Regions from separate parts of the Microbacterium sp. 2216-1 genome, predicted to be linked through region 3. Evidence: riboswitches for the same ligand, from Rfam matches in the RefSeq annotation. Region 3 holds a riboswitch; each other region holds the start of a gene.

Region 1 (2,258 bases), on a different contig from region 3:
AGGCGAGAGTGATCCCACCGAGGCCGTGATCGCTCAACCATTCCTCGGATGCCTGCGAGAACGCCCAGTCCGAGCCCCAGATCTCGTCCGACAGGCGGTCGGTGTAGTTGTTGGCCGAGCCGAGCAGAATGCCCTGCAGCATCTGGTACTGGGTCAGCGTGCCGCCCACCGGCACATCGAGCGCCGACTGGTTCAGGTTGCGGTACTGCCAGTACTCCAGCGTGTCGCCGTAGTCGAAGGCGAAGCTCGGTCCCTCCTCGCCGGGCTCCAGCGGCAGCTCGTCGAGGATCATCAGTACCGTGGCGACCTTCGTGATGCTGGCGATCTCGTCGCGCTCGGTCGTCGATGAGGCGGGCCCGATTCCCTCTACCGCGACGGCGGCGCTGCCGGTTTCCGGCCAGGTGAGCGCTGCCGCTTCTGCCGGCGCGATCTCTGTCTTCACGGCGGCCGCTGCAGGAGCGACCGCGTCGAGCGGCCACAGCAGAGTCGAGGCGACGTATGCGCCGCACAGGGTTCCGACGATCCCGAGGGGGATCAGTACTCCCGGGCGTCGCCAGCTCGGCGCCAGATGTGCGCCGTCGAAGAGGTCGGGCGTGCTCCGGGGTTCCGGCAGCGACTCAGCCTTCAACGTCGCGGTATCGAGCCAGGTCAGTGCGGTCGGCGGCCGCTTTTCATCCGCCCAAGCCGTTTGCGGCGCAGAGGCCCCGTCCGCAGCATCCGAACCGACGGCCGTGCCGCTGGGCTCGCTGGCGTCGGGAGAGAGCACCGGGTTCTCGCGCGTCGGAGCATCGTCATCGTCGAAGGCGCTGAGGAATGCCGGCTCCGGGTCGTTCTCGACGGCGTCCACAGCGACAGTATCGACGGCATACGCGGCGAAACCGGTATCCCACGACGGGGCGGAAGCCCGCGTGTCGCCCAGGGGTGGCGCGTCTGAGAAGCGTTCGGCGTCGTCGACGGCGTCGTCGTTCGGGGCGGGCACGTCATCAATGACGGTGTTGTCAGGAGTGCGCAGTGTGTCACCGAATGCGGGCAACGGAGCACGAGAGGACTCCGTCGTCTGCGGGTGGGCACGCTCGCGCAGTTCACGGCGCGTGGCGGGGCGCGTGGACTCGGGGGAGGTGGTCACCCGTCCACGCTACCCAACGTCCCTGTGTGCGGTCGGCGGGATATGATCGATGAACCACCACGGGAGTCCGGACCGCCGGGCTGAGAGGAAGCGAAGAGCGCTTCGACCGTCGAACCTGATCCGGATCATGCCGGCGCAGGGAGGAGTTCCTATGAGCACGTCCACGTCCAGTTCCGCGTCCACGAACACGGGGCGTATGCGCCCCGAGATCTGGCGCTGGCGCATCGTCGACATCGTCGTCGCCAGCGTGCTGGGCGTCGCCTGCGGTGTTCTGTTCCTGCTGTGGAACGTTGGCTACCTCGGCCCCAAGGCGCTGCTCGACCCGCTGCTGCCCGGCGTGCAGGGACTGCTCGACGGGCCGTGGCTGATCGCCGGCGTGCTGGGTGGCCTCATCATCCGCAAGGCCGGCGCTGCGATCTACGTCGAGACCCTCGCCGCCGTCGTCTCGGCCCTGGCCGGCGCGCAGTGGGGCGGGTTCCTCACCATTGAGGCCGGACTCGTGCAGGGCCTCGGCGCCGAACTGATCTTCCTGCTCTTCGCGTACCGTGTCTGGTCGCTGCCCGTGGCGATGCTCGCCGGCGCCGGCGCCGCCCTGCTGGGCGGGATCAACAACATGATCCTGTGGTTCGCGGGTGCCGACGCAGCCTTCACCGTCGTCTACCTGATCTGCACCGTCATCTCGGGCGCCGTACTCGCCGGTCTGCTCGGCTGGCTGCTCGCCCGGGGCCTCGCGGCTACCGGTGCTCTCGACCGCTTCGGCTCGGGCCGAGAGGTGCGCAAGCGGGTCTGACCGACCGGCGATCGCCATGGTGTCAGGAGGGATCGCGCCCGCCGCGGTCGAGGCGCGTGGATGGGGCTGGCGGCACGCCAGTCGCCTCGCCTGGGCGGTGCGCGATGTCACGCTGCGCATCGATCCCGGTGAGCGGGTGCTGCTGCTCGGCGCCTCGGGTGCCGGTAAGTCGACGCTCATGCATGGCCTGGCCGGTGTGCTCGGTGGCGATGAGGAGGGCGAGGCCGAGGGCGAGCTGCTCATCGATGGCCTGCCCGCCGCGGCTGCGCGGGGCCGGGCCGGTCTTGTGCTGCAGGACCCCGACTCGCAGGTCATCCTTGCGCGCGTCGGCGACGACGTCGC
Region 2 (2,258 bases), 160 kb from region 3:
ATATCTCCTCGCGCGCGGATCACGTGGGTGCGGCCGTCGCGGCGCTCGGCGACAGTGCGGCGCACTGGACGTACGTGTCGTCGGTCTCGGTGTACGCCGACGAGGTCACCGTCGGTCTCGACGAGACCGGGCCGCTCCACGCGCCCGCGCAGCCGGGCGACGAGTACGACTACAGCGCCCAGAAGGTCGCCGCCGAACAGGCGGTGACCGCCCTGGGCACGCGGGCCGGCATCGTCCGGCCCGGACTGGTGGTCGGCGCCGGCGATCCCAGCGACCGCTTCGGATACTGGGCGGCGGCCTTCGCACGCGCCGGTGACGGCGCGGTGCTGGCGCCCGACAGTCGCGACCGATTCGCTCAGGTGATCGACGTCGACGATCTCGCCGGGTTCATCACCGCTGCCCGGCGCACCGGTGTCGTCAATGCCATCGGTGATCCGCTGCCGCTGAGCGACCTGCTCGACGCCTTCCGTACCGAGTCCGGTCATTCCGGCCCGGTCCGGGTGGCCGACGACGACTGGCTCGATGCGCACGGCGTGCAGTACTGGATGGGGGAGCGCTCACTGCCGCTGTGGCTGCCCGCAGACATGCCGGGCTTCGCGCAGCACGACAACCGTGCGTACCGCGCCGCCGGCGGGGGATTCACGCCCCTTGACCAGACGATCCGGAGCGTGCTCGCCGACGAACGCGCTCGGGGACTGGACCGCGAGCGTCGTGCCGGTCTGACCCGGCACGACGAGAGCGAGCTGCTCGCACAGCTCGTCTGAGCCGGGTCCGGTCGACGCCCGATCCGGCGGGCTTCGCTAGACTCGCGCACAGTGACACGGGGTGCCGCAGAAGCGGCTGAGATCACACCCGTCGAACCTGATCTAGTTCGTACTAGCGAAGGGATGTCGTCCATGAGCGATCGTCTGCGCCCATCCGTCCGTATTCCGGCCGCCGCCGCCGAGCTGCTGCGCGAGGTGCGCCGAACACCTCCGCTGACCCAGTGCATCACGAACACCGTGGTGGCGGGCTTCACGGCCAATGTGCTTCTGGCGACGGGGGCGGCACCCGCGATGGTCGGCATCGTCGGCGAGTCCGGGATCTTCGCCGGCATCGCCGATGCGCTGCTGGTGAATCTCGGTACTCCGCCGCCCGAGCAGCGCGCGGCCATGTCCGAGGCGGTGCGCGGCGCGAACGCGGCGGGCACGCCGTGGGTGCTCGACCCGGTCGCGATCGGAGCACTCCCCGTGCGGACGACACTCGCCGCCGAGCTGGTCGCCCAGCATCCGACGGCCGTGCGCGGCAACGCGAGTGAGATCCTCGCCCTGGCCGGCACCGGTGCCGGCGGACGGGGCGTCGACGCCGTCGATGCCCCGGAGGCCGCCATGGAGGCGGCCCGTACGATCGCCGCACGGTGGGGGAGCGTGGTGGCGGTCTCGGGCGCCACCGACCTGATCACCGACGGGGAACGGGTGATCCGGATCGCCAACGGCGACCCGCTGCTCACGCGCGTCACCGGGGGAGGGTGCGCGCTCGGAGCCGTCATGGCCGCCTTCCTCGGCGCGGCCCGAGCAACCGGGGCCGACGCCATGACGGCGGTGGCTGCGGCGACCCTGGTCTACACCGTCGCCGCCGAGCGCGCGGCGAAGGTCGCCGCGGGCCCCGGCAGCTTCGCCGTCGCGTTCATCGACGCGCTCGCTGCGGTCGAGACAGACGATCTGCTGCGCGACGCCCGGATCGAGGAGGACGCACGGTGACGTACGACCTGTCGATCTACCTGGTCACCGATCCGCACCTGTGCGGTGCGCGCGGTGTCGTGCAGACCGTCCGCGATGCGGTCGACGGCGGCGCCACCATCGTGCAGCTGCGCGACAAACACGCCGACGACGACGCCATCGTCGAGCAACTCGTCACCCTGTCCGAGGCCATCGACGGACGCGCGCTGCTCGTCGTCGACGACCGCGTCGACGCCGTTCTTGCCGCACGCCGCCGGGGAGCCCGCGTCGACGGGGTCCACGTGGGACAGTCCGACCTGCCGGCGACCGAGGTGCGGCGCCTGCTCGGGCCGGATGCCCTCGTCGGCCTCACCGCGAACACGCCGGAGCACCTGGCGGCGCTGCGCGACCTTCCGACCGGGACAGTCGACTACATCGGTGCCGGGGTGATCCGCCCGACGAGTACGAAGCCCGATCACCCGGCCCCGCTCGGCATCGCAGGCTTCGCCGCGCTCGCCGCGCAGAGCCCTGTTCCCGCCGTCGCAATCGGTGGCATCCGCT
Region 3 (2,258 bases):
TCCCCGTCGCGCTGCTCATCGCGCTTCCTCTGGCGGGGGCGCTGGTTCTGGTGGCGACGGCGATCTTCCGCGGGGTGCGCAGACTCCGCGCGACACGGGCCACCGCGCGCGATATCGCCGCTCGCGCCGACTCTCGCATCGTCGGCGGCCACCGCGTGATGCTCACGCGCGACCTGCGCCCGACCGCGTTCTCACTGCCGCACCGACACGGCGGTATCGTCCTCTCCCGCGGGCTTGTCGAAGTCCTGCACCCCGATGAGCTCGCCGCGGTGATCGCTCACGAGCGCGAGCATGTGCACGGACGCCATCACCTCGCACTCGGCGTGCTCGAGGCCGTGATCGCTCCTCTGCACCGGCTCCCGCTGATGTCCGCGATCCGCAATGCCGTGCCGCTGTACCTCGAGATCGCCGCCGACCGGGCCGCTTCGCGCCGAGCGGGCACCCCGGCCCTCGCCAGCGCGCTGCTCAAACTCGGCGGCACGGTCGGCGCTCACGCTCCGACGCCCCATCGGGTCGTGCTGCATGCCGCAGGGCCCGATCGCATCGGGCACCTGGTCTCCCCCGCGCGCATCGGCGCGTCGCTCGTTCCCGCGATCGCGCTCGGCGCGGCGACCGCCGCGTTCGCCCTGATGGCCGTCGTGGTGCACGGACCATATCTGTCGGTCATCCTCACCGGCTGCCGTCTCGCGACCTGAGTGGCCGACCCGGATTTGCCCACCTTCGTCGTCCGTAGTACACATGGACTGTCCACACGGGTGCCCTGAGAAGGGCTGAGATCAAGCTGACGCGCTTGAGACCGTCGAACCTGATCCGGTTGATACCGGCGTAGGAAGTGAGAGAGTTCCGTGGTTGCACGCACCCCGAAATCCGAAGTCCCGTCCTCGGCATCCGCCGCCTCGACATCGGCGACGCCGCAGTCGAGTGAGCAGCATCCCGCCCACCGGCTCGCCTGGCTCGAAGACGCGACCCACGGGATCCGCGTTCCGGTCACCGAGATCCAGCAGAGTGATTCGCCCAACGGCTCGGCCAATCCCCCGCTGCAGGTGTACCGCACGATGGGTCCCGGTAGCATCCCCGAGGAGGGGCTCGCACCATGGCGGTCCGCCTGGATCGCCGAGCGCGGCGACACCGAGACGTACGCCGCCCGCGGGCACCGCCTCGAAGACGACGGCCGCACGGCCGTGCGCCGCGGCGCACCCTCGCAGCAATGGCAGGGGCGCACACCGGTACCGGTCCGTGCCAAGGCCGGCCACCGCGTGACGCAGATGCACTACGCCCGCCGGGGCATCATCACCCCCGAGATGCGGTTCGTCGCGCTGCGCGAACAGTGCGACGTCGAGCTGGTGCGCAGCGAGATCGCCGCGGGCCGCGCGATCATTCCCAACAACGTCAACCACCCCGAATCCGAGCCGATGATCGTCGGCAAGGCGTTCCTGGTCAAGGTCAACGCGAACATCGGCAACTCCGCCGTGACCAGCTCGATCAGCGACGAGGTCGCGAAGCTCGAATGGGCCGCGAAGTGGGGCGCCGACACGCTCATGGATCTGTCGACGGGCAACGACATCCACACCACGCGGGAGTGGATCATCCGCAACTCACCGATCCCCATCGGCACCGTGCCGATCTACCAGGCCCTTGAGAAGGTCGATGGTGACGCGAACGCCCTCACCTGGGAGATCTACCGTGACACCGTGATCGAGCAGTGCGAGCAGGGCGTCGACTACATGACCGTCCACGCCGGCGTGCTGCTGCGCTACGTGCCGATGACTGCCGAGCGCGTCACCGGCATCGTCTCGCGCGGCGGATCGATCATGGCCGGCTGGTGCCTCGCCCATCACCAGGAGAACTTCCTGTACACCCACTTCGACGAGCTGTGCGAGATCTTCGCCGCCTACGACGTGGCCTTCTCGCTCGGCGACGGCCTGCGCCCCGGCTCGATCGCCGACGCCAACGACGCCGCGCAGTTCGCCGAGCTCGACACGCTGGCCGAGCTCACGCAGCGGGCCTGGGAGTACGACGTGCAGGTCATGGTCGAGGGGCCCGGTCACGTGCCGCTGCACAAGATCCGCGAGAACGTCGAACGCCAGCAGGAACTGTGCCACGGCGCGCCGTTCTACACTCTCGGGCCGCTGGCCACCGATATCGCCCCCGGCTACGACCACATCACCTCGGCGATCGGCGCAGCCGAGATCGCCCGCTACGGCACGGCGATGCTCTGCTACGTCACACCGAAGGAGCACCTCGGGCTTCCCAACCGC

The links. Region 3 has a riboswitch for thiamine pyrophosphate ahead of thiC (phosphomethylpyrimidine synthase ThiC). Riboswitches for the same ligand answer to the same signal wherever they lie in the genome.
Region 1: another riboswitch for thiamine pyrophosphate. It lies ahead of ACLD0U_RS13610 (ECF transporter S component); the one in region 3 lies ahead of thiC (phosphomethylpyrimidine synthase ThiC).
Region 2: another riboswitch for thiamine pyrophosphate. It lies ahead of thiM (hydroxyethylthiazole kinase); the one in region 3 lies ahead of thiC (phosphomethylpyrimidine synthase ThiC).

Annotation. Positions count from the first base shown of each region.
Region 1 covers NZ_JBKFTM010000005.1:143,840-146,097, reverse strand. The annotation lists gene ACLD0U_RS13615 (D-alanyl-D-alanine carboxypeptidase family protein) at 1-1,126, opposite strand, end outside; TPP riboswitch at 1,176-1,285, shown strand; gene ACLD0U_RS13610 (ECF transporter S component) at 1,278-1,916, shown strand; gene ACLD0U_RS13605 (ABC transporter ATP-binding protein) at 1,933-2,258, shown strand, end outside.
Region 2 covers NZ_JBKFTM010000004.1:13,811-16,068, reverse strand. The annotation lists gene ACLD0U_RS11960 (NAD-dependent epimerase/dehydratase family protein) at 1-764, shown strand, start outside; TPP riboswitch at 812-905, shown strand; gene thiM (hydroxyethylthiazole kinase) at 897-1,739, shown strand; gene ACLD0U_RS11950 (bifunctional hydroxymethylpyrimidine kinase/phosphomethylpyrimidine kinase) at 1,736-2,258, shown strand, end outside.
Region 3 covers NZ_JBKFTM010000004.1:171,983-174,240, forward strand. The annotation lists gene ACLD0U_RS12750 (M56 family metallopeptidase) at 1-695, shown strand, start outside; TPP riboswitch at 742-849, shown strand; gene thiC (phosphomethylpyrimidine synthase ThiC) at 846-2,258, shown strand, end outside.